2 regions of the Corynebacterium singulare genome follow, and region 2 is predicted to be linked to the other one. Evidence: predicted binding sites of a transcription regulator. Region 2 holds the regulator's gene; the other holds the start of a gene.
The links. The regulator LexA, encoded in region 2, represses DNA repair genes until DNA is damaged. The targets are predictions, from matches to a motif close to CGAACANNTGTTCG.

Region 1 (12,115 bases), 230 kb from region 2:
GCTGAATCTTAAAGGTCTGAGAGGTCGACAGACCCGACAGCCACATCGCTCCCACCACTCCGGTGATGAGCAGCGCGATAGCGATAACAGAGAGTCGCGCAAAAAGACCGTTGTTCTTCGGCTTGTGAACGACGCGGCGACCGCGGTTGCTCACTACTTGTTTAGAACCGAGACGGCTTCCACGCAGACCTTCGCTCTTACGGCGAGGAGGCACCGTGCTGCGGTGCGGAGAGCGGCTCGGCAACGGTGTCGTGCGGCGTCCTCGTTCGAGCAGCGCGGTTCCCTGGCCGGCGTAGTCAGATCCGGTGGTGAAATCGCGGCTGGCGCCCATGGTGGGGATCCTCTCGTGGTGGGGGGATGGGACTGTGCGGTCTCGTAGCGTCATGATTTTCCTCCCGGGTCATGGAAAGAGGGCGTTCCCTCGACTCGCTCGAGAGCCCGTACTCGAACTGAGGCGGCCCGCGAGTTCTCAGCTATCTCGTCCTCGCTGGCCTTCTCAGCACCGCGCGTCACGATGGAATAGTGAGCGGCGGTACCGGGGAGATCCATCGGCAGGCCAGCCGGGGTTGTTGAGGTGCTGAGCTCCTTGAAGGCCTGCTTCACAATGCGATCCTCGAGGGATTGATAGCTCATGAACACCGCACGCCCACCCACGGCGAGTGCATCCGTAATGACCGGGATGACATTCTCGATGGCCTCCAGTTCGCGGTTGACCTCCACGCGAAGTGCTTGGAAGGTGCGTTTAGCTGGGTGACCACCGGTACGACGAGTGGCAGCTGGAATTACTGCGTACAGAAGCTCAACCAAGCGCGCAGACGTAGTAAACGGTTCTTTTTCTCGCTCCTTGAGGACTGCAGAAGCAATCTTTCCGGCGAAGCGCTCGTCACCATATGTTTTGAGTACACGGGCCAAATCCCCGTGGCTGTAGGTGTTTAGAATGTCTGCAGCCGTGATCCCCTGGCTTGGATCCATGCGCATATCCAATGGCGCATCCGTCTTGTACGCAAAGCCACGGTCAACCTGATCCAGCTGCATGGAGGACACCCCCAAATCAAACAGCGCACCGGCCACTCCATGCTCGCGTGCGATGGCAAAAATCTCATGGTCGCCGCGCGCAATTGCACCACCAACGTCATCAAAGCGAGCGTTGACGCCGATGAAGCGGTCCGGAAAGGCGGAGAGGCGCTGTGATGCAGCGCCTAGCGACGCCCCATCCCTGTCCACACCAATAATGCGCACTGAGGGGAACTCATGAAGGAAGTATTCGCTGTGGCCACCCGCACCGAGCGTGCCGTCCACGATGATGGCGTTGTCCCCCAGTGCATCGACGGCAGGCGCCAGCAACTGCGCCATGCGCGCACGCATTACTGGTACGTGTCCGTGGTTTTCTTTTACGTCGTAGGTGATGTTCTCATCCTGTGCCACAGCCCGCTGTCCCCCTCTCTTAAGGCGCCTGAGTTCGCTGTCTGGTTTGGTCGATAAGAATCGAGTGCGTATAGGGCCCTGTCCGAGGAAGGCTTCTGATATCGGGGAAGTACACCAGATCATCCTCCTCGGGCAGAGTCCGTACACGCACTCTCGTTATTCCAGCCTCTACAAAAGGCCAGCTAGCACGTCATCGGCATCTGCCGCCGAATAAGCGTCTTCAGTTTGCGCCTGGTACTCAGCCCATGCAGCTGCGTCCCAGATTTCGAGGAAGTCAACCGAGCCAACAACCACGCATTCCTTGGTGAGGTTTGCGTACTCGCGGTGCCCCGCGGATAGCGTGATACGTCCGTGCCCGTCGGGGCGCTGTTCGTCCGCACTTGCTGCCAAGTTACGAATGAACGCACGCGCGTCCGGGTTGGTGCGTGACACAGCCGCTGCTTTCCGAGCTCGTGCCGCGAACTCCTCTCGCGGGTAGACCGCGAGCGAATGATCCTGCCCTTTGGTGACCATCAGGCCACCGGCCAGCTCTTCACGAAACTTCGCCGGAAGCGTAAGCCGCCCTTTGTCGTCGAGCTTGGGAGTGTAGGTACCGAGAAACATCCCGGGTCCACCTTCCTGTCACTCGAAAACTCCGGATTCCTCTTGCGACAAGAGAGCAATTCTCCTCCGCTATGCCCCACTCTACCCCACTTTCCCCCACCTACCACACCTTAGAAGCGAATTACACGGGCGTGTCTTTCTATAACCCCAGATAAAAGGCATTGTTTTCAGTGGGGGGAATTCCCCGGCACCCCCTTGACAGACTACCCATTGCACCCCATCCACCCCCTCGGTAACACTCACCACTTTGAGAGCTCTATCCCCTTCCCCCACTCGCGAAAGGCTCTTCCTGCACTTTCCGACGCTCTTCTCCCCATCCACCCCCGCGAAAGCGCTCGCCATCCCCAGAGTTCAATGCCAGGTGGGGCAAAGTGGGGAATGTGGGGCAAAGTGGGGGATCTAGGCAAAACAAAAGCGCCGCACCTCTCTGCATGCGATGACAGAAGCCATCGCCGCAAAGTGGTGCGGCGCCTCACCGAGAGAGCTAGCGCATTTAGCGCTCCTCGAAACGGCGACGGAAGTTATCCTCCAAGCGGTTACCCATTCCGCCATTCTTCTTTTTTGATTGCTTAGCGCGCGAAGGATATGCCGCGGCAGACACTAACGAACCCTCCGCGTTGCCACGAAGCATCCACACGCCTGCACCGAACATCACAAGGAAGCCAAGCACGGACAAGGCGATGAACCAGAGCGACTGCTGCGCCAAAGCGATGCCCCCAACCATCATGCATAAACCAACGACGACGAGGGCCACACCGCGGAGAGTAATGGCACCGGCTCCTCCCCCGAAGGAGGAATCACCGGATACAGACGCACCAAAGTCAGGGTCGTTGGCCAGCAACGACTGTTCAATTTCACGCAGCGCTTGCTGTTCTTGCTCAGAAAGGGCCACAGCGTCCTCCGTACTGGGTTGCGGGTAGTTGGGGTCTAATTTTAGGGGGTTACATCTCTACAACGTCAAGAGTAGCGAGATAGTTCCCGCAAAGACAGTTCACCCCTGGCACCCCTTCCCGCAACCTCCAACGCTAAGCCGCAAGACCGCCAAAACCGAGTTCGGATTCTGTTGCATCCACGTAGCGAGCAGCAAGTGCCAAGTACTCATAAACAGCATCCTCACCGGGCACCGGATCCAGTCCCGACGCCACACGGGAACGCACGCGCGAGTAATCCTTAAACTCCGCAGCCCACTGAGCATCCGCAGGGCCAATGAGAGCCACCTGCTCCCAGGCAGACGACGGCAAACGGCGACGACGCGCGACCGTCGATGCTGCCACACGTGCACCCGCAGCGCGCAGGGACGCGCGATACGCCATTTCCAGTGCATCCTCTAGGCGCCCGCGGGCGGCACTCTTGCGGGCATCTGCGAGCAAATCAAGAGCCTGCCCCACAAAACGATCGCGGCGCACACACTGCAGCGCCTCCCGGTTGCGGCTCCGCGCTGCCGCCGTTGCTGAAATTACCTGCGCCATGACCACTCCTCCTTGAACATCTCGCTCGCAAACATCACGCTTGCCTGGTCTGTTGCGGTTCACTGTAGAACCACCTCTGTACATCCATCACCAAGTTTAGCTCACATGTTCGATCATAGCAATGGTTTAAGCACATGACAGTAATGACTTTTCGAACACATAAAGTATAAACAACGTCACTCGTTTTCCGCTTTACTTTCGTGTTCGATGAGGATCTGCTGTTATTAGAACCGTGAGTTATACGCTGCGCCGCTTGAGCCCCCAAGAGTTCGCCATTGCCCTCCCGCAACTGGTGGACATCTACATCGAGGCAATGAATTATTCGCCGGGCTTGCGTGACCAGTCCATCGCCCGCTGGCGGTCCGATGCCATCCGCCCAGGATTCTCCTGCGTGGTAGCAACGACCGAACATGGAATCTCTGGCTTTGCCTACGGCTTCCTAGGTTCTCCTGATACATGGTGGGACCGGCAGCTTCGCCGAGCTCTCATGACCAGGGGTGGCCCTACCCCGGAACAAGAAGACGTGCTGCACAACTACTACGAGCTCGCTGAGATCCATGTCCGCCCAGGGGAACAAGGCCACGGGCTCGGGCACAGCATCCTCGATGCCTTCGCGTGGAACCTTCCAGCTCGCTACATCCTTCTATCCACCCCAGAACATTCGACCGAATCTAACTCGGCTTTCCGCCTCTACCGGAGGATGGGTTTTACTGACTTTCTCCGTCAGCTCTACTACCCCGCTGATTCCCGCCCCTTCGCCATCCTTCAATCCTCCGTGCCACTTAACCCCGTCGAGGCCACCCAGCCTGGCGCTTAACCCCCGTGCCCCTGCCAGGTATCGTGGCAAGTGTGACTGAACCGAAGATTCCTTCCTTGGACGACATTCCCGGCGCTGTACGCGACGAGCTCGCGCAGTTTCTCGCCGGCCAACGTAGTGCCATCGCCGCTATTGGCCAGCCAGTAACCAACGCCATCTCCTACCTGGAATCCTTTGTCCTCGACGGCGGAAAGCGCATCCGCCCGCTCTACGCCTGGGCAGGGTTTGTCGGCGCACGTGGCCTCGAGGGGCCAGAATCTCCCGACGCTATGCTGCGTGCAGCCTCATCGTTGGAATTCATCCAGGCCTGCGCACTTATTCACGATGACATCGTGGACGCATCTGATACCCGGCGCGGTAATCCGACGGTTCACCGGGGCGTCGCCAAGCGGCACCGCGACTTGGGCTTGGGCGGTGACTCGGATTTCTTCGGCCAATCCCTGGCCATCCTCATCGGTGACATGGCGCTGGTGTGGGCGGAAGACATGCTCCAAGACTCTGGCTTGAGTCCGAAGGCGCTTGCCCGTGTGCGCGACCCCTGGCGGGGAATGCGCCGAGAAGTCATTGGCGGCCAGATGCTGGATATTTCCCTCGAAGCAGAAGGCTCTGAGGACGCCTCCCTGGCGGATTCGGTGAACCGATTCAAGACGGCCGCCTACACCATTGAGCGTCCCCTCCACCTTGGTGCTGCCGTCGCGGGAGCTTCCGACCAGCTCATTGCTGCTTTCCGCGGCTATGGCCGTGACATCGGCATTGCCTTCCAGCTGCGTGATGACCTGTTGGGGGTCTTCGGTGACCCCGCCGTGACAGGAAAGCCGGCCGGAGACGATCTTCGTGAGGGCAAGCGCACCGTCCTGCTCTCCCTTGCACTGCAGCGCGCGGATGAATCCGACCCCGCTGCGGCCGCCGAGCTACGTCGCCTTATTGGGCAGACTGAGGATCCCCAAGAGATTGCGCGCATGGCGGAAATTATTGAGGCCTCGGGGGCACCGGACGTCGTCGAGCAGCGCATTAGTGACCTCACCCGCTCGGGCCTGGCGCATCTCCACGATGCCCCCGTCTCTCCTGAGGTCACTACGACCTTGGAAGAGCTCGCTCGCAAGTCCACGGCTCGTCGGATGTAGCATGGCCGCCCGCTCGTCCACGCGCCTGACACTGCGCGTCCCCCAGCCTCTGACTCTGGGCATCGTCGCCGCTACCATCCTGGCTCTGGCTTCCTTCTCCGGTGGTGCTTCACGCAACCGGGGAGGCGTTCTCGAAGCCCTCAACATCGGTTTTCTGTCCTACGGTCACGGCCGCAACATAGGCATAGTGCTCTATTGGATAGGCCTCTTCGGGCTCGTCGCCGCCTGGGTGTTGGCGGGACGTCACGTCATCGCGCCGCAACTGAAGGAGCCCACACCGGAAGGGGGTCTGCGCGAGATCCAGCGCATGCTTTTGTGCTGGATAGCGCCTCTTCTCGCCGCAGCTCCCTTGGCCTCACGAGATGTGTATTCCTATCTCATGCAGGGAGCGATGGTGCGCGATGGTTTCGATCCTTATACAGAAGGCGCAGCGGTTAACCCCGGACCTTTCCTGCTTGAGGTCTCTCATGACTGGCGCAACACCACCACGCCGTATGGTCCGCTTCACCTGTGGATGGGCAACGCCGTCACGCACCTCGTGGGCGATCACGTTGAGGCGGGCATCATTGTCTACAAGGCGATTTCCGTCCTTGGTTTCGCGGCTATCGCCTGGTCGATTCCGCGCCTTGCCCGCTCTATCGGCGGCGATCCAGCGCTAGCGCTGTGGCTAGGCGTGGCCAACCCCGTCATGATTTTGCACCTCATTGGCGGTATGCACAATGAATCTGTCATGGTCGGGCTCGTATCTGTGGGTCTCTTGGCAGCAGTGCACCACCGGTTCCATGCCAGCCTTCTCCTCGTGGGCGTTGCGGTCTCGCTCAAGGCCACGGCAGTCATCGCCGCGCCGTTTATCGTTTGGCTCATGGTGCACCGCTGGGCTCCGGACGGTACCCGCATGGTCAAGCGTGTCGGTATCTTCCTCATGGCGGGGGTTCTCGCCGTGGCGGAGGTTGCGGTGGCGGTGGCGGTGATCACGTGGGCGTCGGGAAGCTCGTGGGGATGGCTGTCACAAATCAGCGGCAACTCGAAGGTGATCAACCCGCTAGCGGGTCCAACGCTGCTTGCCGACGTCCTCGTGCCCCTCATCCAGTTCTTCTCCCCCGACACCACATACAACGACGTACTGGGCGTGCTGCGCTCCGCCGGCATGGTGCTCATGCTTCTGGGACTTGTCCTGGTGTGGTGGTGGGGACGCACCGGCGTGCGCCGCGCCATCGCTGGCACAGCCGCCGCCTACCAGGTGGCCTTTGTCTTCAACTCGGTAACACTGCCCTGGTACTACGCGTCGGTGCTGACGCTCATGGGCACGTTCCGCCCACCGCTGTCCATCATCAAACTCACGACTGGCGCAGCACTGTTCATCGGCGTCGCCTTCGCCGGCGATGGAAACCACCAGCTCTATAACTGGTTCTGGGTCATCGGCATGATCGTGGTGGCTTGGACAGCCACGCAGTGGATTTTCGCGGGTGTGCCTGCGTCGGCTACCGCATCTACTAAAAAGCCGACGCCTGCGCGCGCCGAATAACTTCGCGCGCGAGGTGACCGTGCAGGCCATCAATGGGACGGCCTGGCAAGGAATCATCCTCAGTAAACAGGTGAGCGAGGATTTCGTTATCACTCCACCCGTTGTCCGACAGCACCGTAATCACGCCAGAGACGTACTTGGAAATCGCGCCCTTGGTGTTGAAGAAGGCGGCTGGGACACGTCGGTTACCCTCCGGATCACGCCAGGCGATGAACTTGCGGGCATTAAGCAAATCAAAGACGCGGGTAATCGGCAGGTCTAGCTTCTCAGCTACCTCCTTGAGCGTTAGAAGCTCCTCACCCGCCAGAAGTTGCGGCAGCTCGGGATGGGAATTTTCGTGAGAGTTAGCAGAATTAGTCACAGACACAACTGTAGCGGGATCACACTTTGGCGCGGGGATCGGCCATACTGGAATCCATGACGAGGCTGAACGTGGGCGATATTCTTGAAGGACGCTACCGCATCGATCAGCCGATCGCCCGCGGAGGCATGTCCACTGTCTACCGCTGCGTGGACATGCGTTTGGGCCGCGCCGTAGCCGCTAAGGTGATGGATGAGCGCTACCACGATGACCCCGTCTTCGTTACCCGTTTCGAGCGTGAGGCCCGCGCCATGGCGCAGCTCAGTCACCCCAACCTCGTCGGGGTCCACGACTTTTCCGCAGACGGGCTGCCCATCTATCTCATCATGGAGCTCATTACCGGCGGCACGCTGCGCGAACTCCTAGCTGAGCGCGGTCCCATGCCGCCGCATGCCGCCGCCGGGGTCATGCACTCAGTGCTGGCGGGGCTCAGTGAGGTCCACGATGCCGGACTTGTCCACCGCGATATCAAGCCGGACAACGTCCTCATCACCAGCACCCACCGCGTCAAGGTTGGTGATTTCGGTCTCGTGCGCTCAGCACGCGCCGAGCACGACAGCTCCGGCCACATTGTCGGCACCGTCAGCTACCTCTCCCCCGAGCAGGTAACAGGTGCAGACATCACCCCCGCCTCTGATGTCTACTCAGCCGGAATCGTCCTCTTCGAGCTGCTCACCGGCACTGTCCCTTTCTCCGGTGAAACCCCACTGGCGCATGCCACCGCTCGCGTCCATGCGGATGTTCCGGCTCCGTCCTCACGTATTGAGGGCGTGCCCATGCTTTTCGACGCCCTCGTGGCCACCGCCACCGCACGCCATCCCGCCGAGCGTTTCGCCGACGCCGGTGAGTTCCTCGACGCGCTCGATGACGTCTCCCGCGAGCTCCAGCTACCGGCCTTCACTGTCCCCATCCCTCACAACTCGGCCGCGGCACGCACGGCCGCCGTTCCCACCGACTTTGGAGGCGCGGGCAATACTCGAGTCTTTGACGCAACCTCGGCGATTGAAACCCCTCGCGTAGAAACACCCGTCTATGACGGCCCCTCTTATGAGACGAGAGTCGAGCCTCCCTTGGCTCCCCCACCAGCTGCTCCGCACACTGCTCCCCCGGCTCCCGTGGATGAACCCTACGCGCCTCCGGGTGCTATCGAGGAACCCGAGGAACGCCCGCTCAGCAACCGCAGCGCGGTCGCGCTCATCGGCTTCCTCATCCTGGTCGGCCTCGCCACGCTCGCTGTTGCCGTCGCAGCGTGGTGGTTTGGCTCCGGAGAATACGGCACGTGGCCGATCCTCTGGAGGCCATACTAACCTGCGGCGAAAGTGCCGCAGCTTTCTAGTTGCGCAGCATCTCCGCAATGAGGAAGGACAGTTCCAGCGACTGCTGGGTGTTCAGTCGCGGGTCCACGGCGGACTCGTAGCGGCCCGGCAGATCCACGTCCGTGATGTCCTCAGCACCACCGAGGCATTCGGTGACATCCTCACCGGTGAATTCCAGGTGCACGCCACCCGGGTGGGTGCCCAGCTCGCGGTGGACCTCGAAGAAGCCCTGCACCTCGTCGACGATCTTGTCGAAGTGACGGGTCTTGTAGCCGTTGGAGGCGGTGAAGGTGTTGCCGTGCATCGGGTCCGACTGCCAGACCACCTTGTGGCCGGAGTCCTCCACTGCCTTCACAATCGGAGGAAGGACAGAGCGCACCTTGTCGTGGCCCATGCGGGCAATCATGGTGAGGCGACCCGGTTCGCGGTTGGGATCGAGTTTCTCTGCGTACTCAACAGCCTGCGCCGGTGTGACACCTGGCCCAAGCTTGATGCCTACCGGGTTACCGATGATGGAGGCGAACGCCACGTGGAAATCCTCAATGCCACGGGTGCGCTCACCAATCCAGAGCTGGTGCGCGGAGAGATCATACAGCTTGGTATCGCCGTTAGTATCGGTGCCCAAGCGCAGCATGGAGCGCTCATAGTCCTTGAGCAGTGCCTCGTGCGAGCAATAAATCTCTGCCGAGCGCAGGGTCTCATCGGAGACACCACATGCATTCATGAAGGCCAGGCCGTTCTCAATCTCATCCGCAAGCGCCTGGTAGCGCGCACCGGCCGGGGAGTTTGCCACGAACTCACGGTTCCACTCGTGTAGGCGGTAGAGATCGGCGGTGCCGGAATGCGTCAGGGCCCGTACCAGGTTCATGGCCGCCGAGGAGTTCGCATAGGCACGAATCATGCGGGCGGGGTCATGGCGGCGAGACTCCTCGTTGGCCTCCACACCATTGACGATGTCACCGCGGTAGTTGTACAGGCCGTTGGCATCCAGATCCGAAGACCGCGGCTTAGCGTACTGGCCGGCAATACGGCCCAGCTTCACCACCGGAGTCGAGGCACCATAGGTGAGAACTACCGCCATCTGCAGCAAGGTCTTGATGTTGCCACGGATGTGCGGCTCGGTGTTGGACTCGAAGGTCTCTGCGCAGTCGCCGCCTTGGAGAAGGAAAGCGTTGCCCAAGGCTACATCGGCAAGCTTGCGCTTGAGCTCTTCAATCTCAGGGGCCACGACGATGGGCGGGACGGATTCCAGAATCTTGCGCACATTATCCGCCTGCAGCTGGTCCCAGCTGGGCTGCTGTTTGGCTTCGCGGGCGATGGCGTCCTGGAACTTCTCGTTGATTCCCTCCGGCAGCGGCGGGAGATCGGGAAGGGCGTCTTTGGGGATATCTACTGTCCAACTCACACCCAGTATTAAACCACCTTGCACCTATAGCGCGTTAGTTAATCCCCCAATCTCCCCACCTTATAAATTCACGCGGTTACCGCGAGTCAAGGGCAGGTGCTGCTCACAGGTGCGGAACTTGGCGAGGTTATGGCGGGCGTCGACAAGCGCATCGTGGTTTCCATTCGGCACCGGCGGCAGTTTCGGACGCCCCGCAAACTCCCAATACTGCTTCAGCTCGCGCGTGTAGCGCGGCAGCCCCTTGGGAAGACCCGCCATGTCACCCCACAGCTGAGCCAGAACGACATGGTCATAAGCACCTACCCAGGCCCACAGCTCAATGGGGGTGGACTGGCGCCCTATGAACTCAAGGAGCTCCTCGCGGATAGTGTCACGGGATTTCCAGACCGGATTCCCCGGACTCGGCAGTTTGTCCAGGACGTTCTCGCGCACCCAAGCATTGGCTTTGGCCGGGTCAAAGTCGGTGGACACTGCGTAGTACTCGCTACCGTCTTCGCCCACGATGCCGATGGAGACCAGTTCAATGGTCGATCCGTCCTCGATGAACTCGGTGTCGTAGAAGTAGCGCACGTTGTCGTATCCTAGTCCCTCCCCTTAATCCACCGTCACTGGGGCCTATACTCAGGGCAGTGACACAATCTCTCCGCTCCTCACTTCTTCCCCTCTGCCTCGTTGGCCTGGCAGCGATGGCGTGGCTGATGTGTCTCTCGCCCGACGGAGCCGGGGACGGTAGCACACCGCGATACGCCATTGACCTCGATGTATACCGTGAAGGCGGGTTCCTTTCCTGCGGCGCCCTCGGGTTCCTCGCAGCCCCTGGCAGCTCTCTCACCTACTGGACTCGGGCTCTATGGGATCCCTCGCGCATCGGGAACATGGCGTACTCCGGCAACCAGTCTCTTCGCGGCATGGTTAGCCGTATCGCTCCCGAACATGCCTCGTCGCTGTGGTTCCTCGGATGCATCATCACTATGGCGGCACTGTGGTGGATTATGAGGTGGATTGAGGAACACACCGGTAACGAGGTCGCTCTCATGCTCCTGGCATCCTCCGCAGCCCTACTGTGTTCCCCTGTCTCATGGTCCCACCACTACACGTGGCTCAGCCTGGCCGCGGTCTACCTTGTGCTGCGCCGACGCTGGGCTTTCGCCGCCCTCACGTGGTTCGTCCTCCTCGCCCGCGGACACTGGCTCGTCCCCTACGCAGACCACCGCGAGCTGGGGTGGTCGTGGTGGCAGCAGATTCCCGGTAATGACTATGTTTTTGTCACCGTAGTGCTCGTCATAGCAAGCGTCTGGTTCTCCAGCGGCTCAATGGGCACTGCTTGGCGGCATCCCCATGCCCGCGGCTTCACCGACCACCCCAGCACGGCGCCTTGTCCAAAGCCCACAGCGCCTGAGAGCCGCTAGGCACGGCGCTGGGAGCAAAACAAGAGCTCACAGACTATCGGGCCTCCGAGCTGGGCTCGGCCCCTTCCGGGTAGCCGTGTCCAGCTTGCAGGGAAGCCTTAACGTCGGAGGCATAGACGTCCACATAGGGCTGTCCCGTCAGCTCCGACAACTGCCTCATTACATAATCGGTAAAGGCACGTGCGGTCTCATACTCATCAGGATCCATACCACGCTCGGCCGCCCACGCCTTCGGATCGATGGGTTCGCCCACACGCATACCGACGCGTACGGGGCGCGGAATCCACGAACCGATGGGGTTAGCCTTGCGCGTATTAATCATCGCGATAGGCAGCACTTTTTCACCGGTAGTCAGCGCGATGCGCGCCATGCCGGTGCGCCCCTTGTAAATGCGGCCATCCGGCGAGCGCGTGCCCTCTGGGTAGATGCCAAACAGATCACCGCGACCCATGATGCGCTCGGCGCTAGCCAGCATGGCATCGCCCGCGTTCTTGTCCACGCGATCGATCGGTACCTGGCCCACGGAGCTAAAGAACCAGTTCTGAAGACGACCTACAAGACCCGGCGTAGTGAAATACTCGCTCTTGGCCAAGAACGTGATCTGCCGCGGGCACAACAGCGGGAAGTAAAACGAGTCCATCACGGCCTGGTGCGAAGACGC
Region 2 (12,115 bases):
ATGGAAACTCGAAGGAATTCATCGGCGCCCGCAACACGCGGTTCCTTGTTTTCCCCGGTTCTGCCCTGGCAAAGAAGCCACCGGAGTTTCTTATGGCTGCCGAACTTGTGGAGACCTCCAGGCTTTGGGCACGCGACGTCGCAGCTATCGATCCAGCGTGGGTGGAAAAGTTGGCGAAGGACCTTCTAAAGCACAACTATTCCGACCCGACATGGTCACGAAAACGCGGTTCCGCTGTGGTCACCCAGCGCTCGACCCTCTACGGGGTCACCGTAGTGGCTGACCGTACTGTGCCTTACCACCGCGTCGACCAAGCAGCGGCCCGCGATATGTTCATCCGCAATGCGCTTGTCGACGGCGACTGGACGACCCACCACCACTTCTTCCACGACAACAAGCGCAAGCTTGCTGAGGCCTCCGAATTCGAGGAGAAGGCTCGTCGCCGCGGACTTGTCGTCGACGACGATACCTTGTTCGACTTCTATGACCAGCGCATTCCGGAGACGGTCACCACGGCTCGGCACTTCGATTCATGGTGGAAGAAGCAAAAGAACAAACATGCCCTCGATTTCGATCCAGAGAAGCTCCTTGAGGATGACCATGACGTCACCGAGGAGGCTTTCCCCGACCGCTGGCTGAAGGGCAGCATCGACTACGACCTCTCCTACAAGTTCGAACCTGGCGACCCGCTCGATGGCGTCACGCTCATGGTTCCCGTGCCGCTGCTCGCGGGCCTCGACACCGAGGGTTTCGACTGGTTGGTACCGGGCCTGCGGCTTGAGCTGGTCACGGAACTTATTCGGTCCCTTCCTAAGGCACTGCGCCGCACAGTAGTGCCGGCCCCTGAGTTTGCGGAACGTGCGCTCCCTAAGCTTCTTCCCTACGAGGGACGCCTCACCGAACAGCTGGCTTCCGTGCTGCAGGAGATGGGTGGCCAAGGCATTAACGCCACTGATTTCCGCCCCGATCAACTTGATCCACACTTGCGGATGAACTTCGCAGCGGTGGATAAGCGCGGCAAGGTGATCGATTCCGACCGCGACCTCAAGGCTCTAGTCCAGCGTCAAGCCGGGCACATCTCTTCCTCTGTGTCCCGAGTCGGCCGCAAATCAGAATCCAAAGTAGTCAAGGAATGGTCTGACGATACCCTTGGCAGCATCGACGAAGAGGTCACCACCGTGGTGGATGGCCACGAAGTCACGGCCTACCCTGCTCTTGTGGCCACCAAGGAGGGTGTGGCCCTCAAGGTGCACCCCACGAAGGCAGCTGCCGATGCCTCCATGATCACCACCACGCTCACACTTTTGTTGCGGGAGATTTCCGTCAATACCCAGCAGATGGTCAAGGGCCTGCCGTTGCAGCAGCGAGTGGCTGTCGATGCTTACCCGCATGGCGGAGCTAAGGGACTCATCAACGACGCTCGAGTCGCAGCGGTTCGAGACATCATGATGGAGAAAGGAGGCCCGGTCCGCAGCCCCGCTGAATTCACCGCGTTACTCAATGCGGTGAAACCAGAAGTACCTGGCCGAGTCCGACAAGCTGTCGTGGCGATTGCCCCCGGTTTGGCTGAGTATTCGAACCTCTCCGCGGAGCTGAAGCAGTGGGAGGGCCCAGCCATCGACGATATTCGTTCTCAGCTTGAGTTCCTCTTGCCTCCGAACGCGCTCACGGTCCATGGTATCCAGCACCTGCGTCATCTTCCGCGCTATATACAGGCCGCGCGGATTCGCCTCGAGGACATGAACCTCGATCCAGACCGTGATGCCGACCGTCAGGCAGACGTGGACGAGGCCAAGGCTTATCTGGCTAACCGTCTGCGGGCTCTACCCCCTGGCCGCGAAAAGACGCGTGAGGTCAAGGACATTTACTGGATGATCGAGGAACTGCGGGTCTCACTCTTTGCCCAACGCCTGGGAACCGCCCACGCAGTTTCCCTTCGCCGAGTGCAGAAGGCCGCCGACAAAGTGCGCTAGAAGTAGTCTCGATCGCGTCGACGCATAAGGCGAATCTCAGATTCGAAGTCATCCGCGCTTTCGAAAGACTTGTATACGGACGCAAATCGTAGATAGGCCACCTCATCGAGGTCACGCAACGGCTCGAGAATGGCTAGGCCGATGTCGTTGGCATTCACCTGGGAGGATCCATGGCTGCGCACTGTTTCCTCTACCTCTTGCGCCAGCTTCTTCAGTGCATCATCGCTCACGTCACGGCCTTGGCATGCACGTTGCACGCCACGAATGAGCTTGTCGCGACTAAATGGCTCAGCAAGACCATTGCGTTTGACTACCAGGAGGACCGCTTTTTCAACAGTGGTAAATCGGCCTTTACAGGCTGAGCATTCGCGGCGCCGACGTATCGACGTACCGCTGTCCACCACACGGGAGTCAATAACTCGTGATTGTTCGTTGTGACAGAACGGGCAATACACGGCGCGGTATCCTTCCTCACGGTGACTTGAGCTGCGCCCTTCTTACTCACCCCAAGGTGGGTTTAGCACTGCAAGAAACTCGGACGCGGAGTATCGCCCCGTAGTTTACTCACTGTATCGCCCCGCCCGGTATCGGGAGTAGAGGTTACCGGAATTCTACTGGGAAGCCGCGGCCACGTCTTGAGTAGCGGAGGGTGCGGACGGAGCTTGTCCGTCGATGCTCAACCCGCCCCATACCGTGCCGATAAACACCGCAGCGCCGAATACTGCGCCAAGGACATAGTTACCTACGTTCGATCCACCGTGTAGACGATTCTCACCCCTGCATCGCGCAACTGCGGCGCTTTCAACCCGTCGTACATCACGCCTCTGTGTTCTATCTAACGGCGATAAAGTTCGAACATGTTCCGTTGGTGAGATTCGGCGCGCGGAGTCATTACCAAGCGCAGAGGGCTCCCACACCGACGCCGGTGGCACTACTGAAGGACGCGAAAAACTTTCGCCGCGAGCCGAGAAGCTGTGGTTACGGTTGGTATTGAGGGCGATAGCCATGTTGTTGCCTTTCGTTGGTTGGTCACTAGGTGATGGCGATAGCTGAAGTGTAGAAAAGCACTCCGACACCATCGAACACTTCCATCGCTAAATAGTTCGAATTGATGCGTATGTTCGATTTATAACACCTCCTCGAAAATTTGTCCACATCTGCGCGCCGACTCTCGAACATTTTTTCTTTACGTGATACAAAGGAACCAGGCGACAACACAATCTGCCCCAGATACATCACCCAATAGATCGCATTTCCCCGACCACCCTCCAAGCCTTCCTAGGAGTTGACATGGCCCGTAAACCCAAAAAGAACGACCAGCCTACTCTCGAATCTCTATCCCCACGCCAACGACGCATTCTCGAGGTCATCCACGATGCCGTAATGCTGCGTGGATACCCGCCAAGCATTCGTGAAATTGGTGACGCCACTGGACTTCAGTCCACTTCTTCAGTGGCATACCAGCTAAAACAGCTCGAGGAAAAGGGCTTTTTGCGCCGTGACCCTAACAAGCCGCGCGCCGTAGACGTTCGCCACTTCCCTAGTGCCGATGATTCTAAGAAACCAGGCCGGAAAGCCAGCTCAGCCAAGGAAACTGTTGAAGCCGTCACGGGTGACATTCCGGAAGAAGCATCCGCACCGACTTATATTCCGGTTGTCGGTCGCATCGCAGCGGGCTCCCCCATCACCGCCGAAGAGAATATTGACACCTACTTCCCTATGCCCGATGACATCGTTGGCAATGGTGAGCTCTACATGCTGCAAGTAGTCGGGGATTCCATGCAGGACGCGGGCATCCTTAATGGCGACTGGGTCATCATTCGTTCGCAATCAGTCGCTGAGGAGGGCGAGTTTGTTGCAGCACTCCTTGATGGAGAGGAAGCCACGGTCAAGGAGTTCCACCGCGATTCCTCCGGCGTGTGGCTGCTTCCGCACAATGAGGCTTACTCCCCGATCAAGGGTGACGAGGCCGAGATCATGGGTAAGGTCGTCTCAGTCTTCCGCAAGCTTTAGACAGTCCCCGCCCCACGTCGCATCTAGCGCCTCTTTCCCTGCTCAATCTCCCCTCCACACTCCACACGGTGCGGGCGAATCGAGCGGAGAGTTTTTCTTTTTCCACCCCCTTGTGTGTGTGTATGTGCCCGATCTGCACCCAATCAGCGTGCTAAATCACAGAATCCCAAATGTGCAGGCCAACGCAGGACTTGGAGATGAATCTTATGGCATTCTATGTGTTTTGATTTGTTTAGTTCCGCTTTGCCCGCACTTAATGCGAGAATGGAGACATTGCCACAACATTCGTTGCTTCGTTCGTTCGCCGCTTCGAGACTTTCTCCGAGCCACAGTCCGGCGCAGCGACCGTCCCCCATGGAGCCCCTCAAAGGGAGGAACTATGTACGCAGAAGAACGTCGCCGTCAGATTGCCTCGCTAACCGCCGTGGAAGGCCGGGTTAACGTCACTGAATTGTCCGAACGCTTCGACGTCACTGCCGAAACTATTCGCCGTGATCTTGCCGTCCTCGACCGTGAGGGAGTTGTCCACAGAGTTCATGGCGGCGCTGTCGCCTCCCAATCTTTCCAAACCGCCGAGTTCACCCTAGATACGCGTCAGCGTTCTGCAACTGGAGCGAAGATGGCTATTGCCCGTGCCGCCCTGGATCAGCTTCCAGACGGAGGAAGTATCTTCCTCGACGCTGGTACAACGACTAATGCCCTCGCCGACCTAATCGGCCAGCGCTATTCAGCAGGCCAGTTCAACATCGTGTCGAATAGTCTGCCAATCGCCCTGTCTTTGGCCAACAATGGTGTATCCGATGTCCAGTTGTTGGGTGGCACCGTTCGCGCTATTACCCAAGCGGTTGTGGGCGATACGGCACTGCGAACAATGGCGCTGATGCGCGCCGACGTCGCCTTCATCGGCACCAACGCCTTGACCGTTGACCACGGTCTATCTACTGCAGATTCGCAAGAAGCTGCCATCAAGTCCGCTTTTGTTACCAATGCCCATCGCGTAGTCGTTCTGTGCGATTCGTCGAAGTTGGGTAACGATTACCTAGTCAGCTTCGCTTCTCTCGACGACATTGATGTTGTCATCACCGACTCTGCAGCTCCAGAGACATTTGTCGAGGCGCTCAAGGAGCATGGCATCGACGTCATCATCGCCCCCGAACATTAGTTCCCGGCTGAGGTCTCTGGCTCTACTTAAAAGATCAATCACCCCTGACCCCTCATAGGATTGAGGTGTCAGGGGTGGTTTTCGTTAAGGCATGAAGGGGTCTTTAAAACTCCTCAAGCAGCGCAATAACTGCAGAACGGGCCTCAGATGGGCTCTCTGCATTGACAGCAGCTTCCGCCATCTTTTCACACTGCTCAAAAGTAAGTTCAGCCAGTTGTGCGCCCACTCCAGCAACTGCAGTCGAAGCTGCGGACAACGAGGTCACCCCAAGGCCGGTTAGTACGCACGCCAGCATTGGATCAGCAGCTGCCTCACCACACACGCCGACCGGAACGTTGTTATCGCGGCCAACCACACAGGTGTGCTGAATGAGGCGCAGAACTGCAGGCTGCCATGGATCCGTCAGGTAGGCCAGCTGCGGGGACAGGCGGTCAGCAGCCATCGTGTACTGAGTGAGATCGTTGGTGCCAATAGAAACGAAATCGAGGTGCGGCATGATGGTGTCTGCCATCAGTGCGGCAGCGGGAACCTCAATCATGGCACCGGCGGTCAGGCCACGCTCACGGCACAATCCCGCGAACCATTTTGCCTCAACCGCAGTGGCCAACATCGGGGCCATGACCCACGTGGTGGAATCCTCATCACGTTGAGCGGCCGCCTGCGCGATGGCATCGAGCTGGCGGGTCAACAGTGCCTCATTGTCGCGCGCGACTCGCAAACCTCGCACGCCCAACGCAGGGTTCTCTTCGGAGTCCAGGGTGGCGTAAGAAATCGGCTTATCCGATCCAGCATCGAGTGTGCGAACGACCACCTTGGCGCTGGGGAACGAGTTAAACACCTTGCCGTAGATACGTGCCTGTTCATCGACGGTAGGTTCCTCGCTCGCAGAAAGGAAGGACAACTCCGTACGGTAAAGTCCAATGCCTTCCGCTTGGGAATCCGAGGCAATACGCGCAGCGTTGCCATCGGCCACGTTGGCCAGCAGCTGCACGCGGTGACTGTCCTTGGTCTGTGCTGGGCCACGCCACTCGGCAACACGGGCTGCCTTCTCACGGTACTCCTCAACGGCCTTGAGCGAGCTCTCACGGTCTGCACCGAGGGACACCGTGCCCACGGAACCATCAACGAAGACCTGCGTGCCGGCGTCAATCGTGCGCAATTCCGCTCCAACCGCCACGATGCATGGGATGTCCAGTTGGCGGGCGATAATCGCAGTGTGGCTAGTCGGGCCACCGAGTTCAGTCACCAGTGCCTTGATGTGGGAGGTGTCAAGGGTTGCGGTATCTGCGGGGGCTAGGTCATCAGCGAGCAGAACCGCTTCACCGTCGACCATGGGAAGACCCGGTTCCTGCTCCCCACGAAGTTGCGCAATAACTCGGTCTCGCACGTCCTTCAGGTCCGTGGTGCGTTCCGCCATAACTCCGCCAGCGGCCTCAAACATGGTGACGAATTTGTCCGTTGCACCAACAGTCGCGTACTCAGCATTTTTACCACCGCGAATACCCTTACGGACGGCCTTATGCCAGCCGCGGTCCTTCACCATTCCAGCGGTGGCTGTCAACACCTCCGCAGCCTGGCCATCAGCACCAGCAGCGCGCTGTTCTAAGCGGCTGGCGACGATATCGACGGCTTCGAGGAAACGGTCGTATTCTGCATCGCGGTTTTCCTCCGCGATGGTTTCTCCGGCAGTAGGTAGCTCCGGGCGGGGGCGAACCCACACCGCTTCGGCATAAGCAACACCGGCAACAACTCCGGTTCCTTTGATGGTGGATGGGGATGCGTTTTCCATGACACAAATCCTTAACGGAGACGATTTTTCCTTAACCCAGAACACCACATGTTGCCCAAAAATTCAATGAAAACCAGAGTGATCCTATTGACAACCAGACACAATCGGGCAACAATCGGAAATGAAACAACATTCACTCTCCAATGGCCGAGACAACCTCAACGTGGCAGGTACGCCACGATGACTGGTGGCTCCCAATATACGTACGCCGCGAAAGGGGACGACTCTCCAGAATGATCCTTACTTTGACCCCGAACCCCAGCATCGACGCCACCATTACGCTCAAGGAAGCGATACAGCCCGGCTCAGTCCACCGAGCCGCGTCGGTTACCCACGTAGCCGGTGGAAAAGGCGTCAACGTCACCCATGCGGTGACGAAAGCAGGCGCCGACAGCCTAGCTCTCCTGCCAGCCGCTCTAGGTGATCACTTCCTCGCACTCACTGCGGCAGACTCCATCCCCGTCCACGCGGTGGAGATTGACGGTGCTGTGCGAACCAACACCACGTTGACGGAGCCTGATGGCCGAACGACCAAACTCAACGGCCCCGGACCCACGCTCAGCGAAAGAGATCAGAAAGCTATCGCCGCAGCGCTCGCCGAGTACGCGCCTCGTGCTGAGTGGCTCATCATGGCTGGGTCCTTGCCCAAAGGCGTTCCTGCTGATTGGTACACACACCTCATTACCGTCGCCCGCGAGGCCAACCCTCAGCTCCACATCGCCGTCGATACGTCCGACGCCCCTATGGTCGCGCTCGGTGAAAACCTCGATACTGCCGCCCCCGATCTCATCAAGCCCAACGGTCTTGAGCTGGGGCAGCTCGCTGGTGTCGACGGCCAAGCCCTAGAGGTATCCGCTGAGAACGGTGATTTTGAAGGCGTTGTGAAGGCCGCGAGGGACGTCGTCAAGCGCGGCATTTCCGAGGTCCTTGTCACGCTAGGCAGCGCCGGCGCGGTTTTGGTCACCGAAGATGAAGCCTGGGCCGCTACTCCCCCGCCAGTGACCGTGAAGTCCACCGTAGGCGCAGGTGATTCTTCCCTGTCCGGATACATCCTGGCTCGCCGTCGCGGCGCCTCGAGCGCAGACGCCTTGCGTAGCGCTGTGGCCTACGGCTCCGCAGCCGCCGGCCTTCCCGGAACACAACTCCCCACCCCCGAAGAACTTGATATCGAAGGCACTGCAGTCAGTGCAGTCCCCGCCCACTAGCACCTGTTAGGAGTGCACCCACATGGCATCCGATCTCATCACCACCGACCTCGTTGCTCTCGACGCTGACTTCGGTGACAGCATCGAATCCGTCATCACCAACCTCGCCACGCTGGTCCACAAGACCGGACGAGCAAGCTCTGTCGACGAACTCGCAGCACCCGCCATCGCCCGTGAGGAAAAAGCTGGTACTGGTGTCCCCGGCGGCGTAGCTATCCCGCACTGCCGTTCAGCGGCAGTCAGCGAACCCACCTTAGCTTTCGCCCGACTCTCCCACGGCGTGGACTTCTCGGGGCCCGATGGCGACGCACAACTGGTCTTTCTCATCGCGGCTCCCGAAGGCGGTGGCAAGGCACACCTTAAAATTCTGTCCAAACTCGCCCGAGCACTCGTTAAGAAGGACTTTCTTGAGTCGCTGCGCACCGCAAAGACCACGGACGAGATTGTGACACTGGTCCTGGACGTCGTCAACGCCGAAAAGCCTAAGAAAAAGACCACCGACACCGCTCCAACTACTGCGGTTGCAGCAGGAGCAGCTTCTGCCGGCGCCGCTGTTCCCGCCTCGGAATCTCGCCCCGCGCAGAGTGCCTCAGATGCAACAAAGACACGCATCGTCGCCGTCACCGCCTGCCCAACCGGTATCGCACACACATACATGGCTGCCGATGCCCTGTCACAGACCGCCGAGGAACGCGATGACGTCGAGCTAACTGTCGAAACTCAGGGCTCTTCCAATAACACTGCTGTCTCCGCCGACACCATCGCGGCTGCCGACGCCGTCATCTTCGCCACCGACGTTGGTGTCCGCGACCGCGAGCGGTTCGCAGGCAAGCCAGTCATTGAATCTGGCGTCAAGCGCGCCATCAACGAACCAGGCGTCATGATTGATGAGGCCATCACCGCCTCCACCAACCCGCATGCCCGAAAAGTCGCGGGTACCGCACGCACCGAGCACTCCGACTCGGCAGAAGAAGGCGAAGGGCTGAGCTGGGGCAAGCGTATCCAGCAGGCCATCATGACCGGTGTGTCCTACATGGTGCCGTTTGTCGCAGCTGGCGGCCTTCTGTTGGCGCTGGGATTCTTGCTTGGCGGCTACGACGTAGCCAACGGCTGGCAGGCTATTACCACCGAATACTCACTGACGGACCTGCCAGGCCATGACGTAGTGGTCGACGGCGCAACGATGACCTTCAAGCACTCAGGCCTTGGCCTCTACCTCGGCGCGGTACTCTTCGCCATTGGCCAAGCGGCGATGGGCTTCATTGTCGCAGCTCTCTCCGGCTTTATTTCCTTCGCACTGGCAGGCCGCCCTGGCATCGCGCCGGGCTTCGCTGGCGGCGCCATTGCTGTCACTGTGGGTGCGGGCTTCATCGGCGGCCTCGTCACCGGTCTCATTGCGGGCTTCGTTGCCATGTGGATTGGAAACTGGAAGGTGCCGCGCTGGATCGGCTCCCTCATGCCTGTCGTCATCATTCCGTTGCTTGCCACTATGATTACTGGCCTGCTCATGTTCCTGCTGCTCGGTGCCCCGTTGGCCGCTATCATGAACGGTCTACAGAATTGGCTGGCTTCCATGTCTGGCTCTTCTGCTGTTCTGCTGGGCATCATCCTCGGTCTCATGATGTGCTCTGACCTAGGCGGCCCAGTCAACAAGGCCGCTTACCTCTTTGCCACCGCGGGCCTGTCCACTGGTGACGAGGCTTCCATGAAGATCATGGCCGCCGTCATGGCCTCCGGTATGGTCGCCCCCATCGCACTGTCTATCGCTACGTTCGCGCGTAAGAACCTCTTCACCCCGGCGGAACAGGAGAACGGCAAGTCCGCGTGGCTGCTGGGCCTGTCCTTCGTCTCCGAAGGCGCTATCCCGTTCGCTGCGGCCGACCCGCTTCGCGTCATCCCGTCCATGATGCTTGGCGGTGCGGTCACCGGAGCACTGTCGATGGCGCTGGGTGTCATGTCCCGCGCTCCGCACGGCGGCATCTTCGTTATCTTCGCCATCGAGCCTGCATGGGCTTACTTCGTAGCCATCCTCGCTGGCGTGGCGGTGGCCGCGATCGCTGTCATTGCCATGAAACAGTTCTGGCCCAATAAGACAGCTGAAGAGGCTGCTGCCAAGGCTGAATCAGCTGCGGCTGCCGCGTAATTCCGGACGTCCAGTTCGGAACCCGCGTACACTTGTCATTACGAAAATTCTTTAAGTCGAAAGGACTATCACTATGGCTTCTAAGACCGTCAAGGTTGGTTCCTCCGTTGGACTGCACGCACGTCCTGCCTCCATCATCGCTGACGCTGCTGCGGAGTTCGATGAGGATATCTTCCTGAACCTCGTCGGTGATGAGGACGAGGACGAGACCGATGCTGCTTCTTCCCTCATGATCATGGCACTCGGCGCCGAGCAGGGCGACGAAGTCACCGTGACCTCAGAGAACGAGGCTGCTGTTGAGAAGATTGCTGGCCTCATCGAGCAGGATTTGGACGCCGAATAGAAGGTCCTAAAGCTGCGGCCCGTAATCTGCAGTAATTAGCAAAAAATCCCGTCCACGCGGCGGGATTTTTGCATCTTTAGGCGCCGGCACGCCAGTGTCTAGGGCGCATCTGCGCCACGCTCGTCCTTGTCTGGAGTTGGCAAGAAGGCAGTCGCACTCGTACCTAAGAAGACGAGGACAAAGAGCACCCATAGCCCTGGGGGAAGGTAAGGCAGCAGCGCCCCTGGGTACGCCGAGACTGCGACATGGACGGCGACCGTGTACCAGATGCCCACTAGGAGCGCTGTCAGCATGGCAACACAGTACGGAAAGAGGATTGCCCAGAACTCTGCTTGCTGGATCGCGCCTTGGGTACGGCCCAGAAGACGCAGTGGTGAGAAGAACGCATGCAAATTGGCCCGCTTGCCCATCACAGAGACCGCGAGGACCAGGCAGATCGCCAGCAGAGTGTAGGCCGCGGTGGGGACGAAGCCGGCGGTTCCGTCGCCGTGGGGCCCGTACATGATCTGGCTATCCATATCCACGTGCCGTACCCAATCCTGCGCGGACTCCACCCGGAGATGATCCGGTGCGCTAGCCGATTCTGCGACCACGGGGAGCCCCCATTCCGGTTTGACCGGAGACTCGCTAGAGATACCGGAGAACGGCACCATGAAGTCTGGGTAGAAGGGGCTGTGAGCTTTCACCGGCGCCGCGGGCGAGAGTAGCTGCCCTATCACGTGGTCATTCGATCCGGCCAGAGAATAGTCAGACGCCTTCTCCATCGATACGGAGGTCCGCCCCGCGGATTCGAAGTCCGAAGGCTGCCAGTAGACCACCCCACGGCAGTCGTCGCCGATCTCTTCGCATACACCGTCTGCTTCCTGCGCTTCCAGCAAGCGAGAATCTTGGCCAACGACGACTGGGACCGTTTGGAAATTCTGGGAGCCTACGTAATTTGCCGCCCATAACGAGGTCTGTGCACCTGTGAAGCCTGCCAGCGGAATGGCTACGAGCGCGGTAGCAAGCCCCACCCTCGAGGTCGTCCCGACGGTTTCGGAAGAGCGGATGCCTAGCGCGGGTGCCGACCATCCGCTCACCTTTTTGATCGCCGCGGCTGCCCAGCGAGCTAGCGCCCGGGCGAAGGGGCCGGCAAGTGTGACAGCGAGGAACGGCAAGGTGAAGACGAATATCAACACGACAGGCCCTGGCGGAGTCGTCACCATACACCAGATACCCGCGGCAATATTGACCACTGCGAGCACTAGGCCAACCAGCCCCACCAAGGATTTGGACTTACCTACTGTTGCCGCTCCCCGATCCCCGGTTTTGGCCAGCACCTTGTCGACGTTGAGAATCCCCACGCCGAGGAGGTACAGGGGGACTAAGACCAGCAGTGACGACCAGGCAACGTCAATGGGCGAGCCCCAGTGATCTGGCAGTTGCTTGTTGAGCCCTAGCAGAATCACCTTGAAAAGCGGCGTCGCCAACAACCGTCCCAACACGAC

Region 1: CSING_RS08925 (SAV_6107 family HEPN domain-containing protein) is a predicted target of LexA. The motif match lies at 3,596-3,609, and genes of this name have one in related genera.

What each region holds. Positions count from the first base shown of each region.
Region 1 covers NZ_CP010827.1:1,913,611-1,925,725, forward strand. The annotation lists gene CSING_RS08905 (hypothetical protein) at 1-331, opposite strand, end outside; gene rsmH (16S rRNA (cytosine(1402)-N(4))-methyltransferase RsmH) at 382-1,365, opposite strand; gene mraZ (division/cell wall cluster transcriptional repressor MraZ) at 1,594-2,028, opposite strand; gene CSING_RS08920 (DUF3040 domain-containing protein) at 2,522-2,920, opposite strand; gene CSING_RS08925 (SAV_6107 family HEPN domain-containing protein) at 3,054-3,497, opposite strand; gene CSING_RS08930 (GNAT family N-acetyltransferase) at 3,730-4,314, shown strand; gene CSING_RS08935 (polyprenyl synthetase family protein) at 4,347-5,438, shown strand; gene CSING_RS08940 (alpha-(1->6)-mannopyranosyltransferase A) at 5,440-6,963, shown strand; gene CSING_RS08945 (Rv2175c family DNA-binding protein) at 6,932-7,324, opposite strand; gene CSING_RS08950 (protein kinase domain-containing protein) at 7,381-8,631, shown strand; gene CSING_RS08955 (class II 3-deoxy-7-phosphoheptulonate synthase) at 8,657-10,045, opposite strand; gene CSING_RS08960 (polyadenylate-specific 3'-exoribonuclease AS) at 10,106-10,615, opposite strand; gene CSING_RS08965 (glycosyltransferase 87 family protein) at 10,675-11,454, shown strand; gene CSING_RS08970 (lysophospholipid acyltransferase family protein) at 11,489-12,115, opposite strand, start outside.
Region 2 covers NZ_CP010827.1:1,686,833-1,698,947, forward strand. The annotation lists gene hrpA (ATP-dependent RNA helicase HrpA) at 1-1,973, shown strand, start outside; gene nrdR (transcriptional regulator NrdR) at 1,970-2,428, opposite strand; gene lexA (transcriptional repressor LexA) at 3,264-3,986, shown strand; gene CSING_RS07875 (DeoR/GlpR family DNA-binding transcription regulator) at 4,366-5,148, shown strand; gene ptsP (phosphoenolpyruvate--protein phosphotransferase) at 5,252-6,937, opposite strand; gene pfkB (1-phosphofructokinase) at 7,171-8,142, shown strand; gene CSING_RS07890 (PTS fructose transporter subunit IIABC) at 8,165-10,285, shown strand; gene CSING_RS07895 (HPr family phosphocarrier protein) at 10,359-10,628, shown strand; gene CSING_RS07900 (FtsX-like permease family protein) at 10,727-12,115, opposite strand, start outside.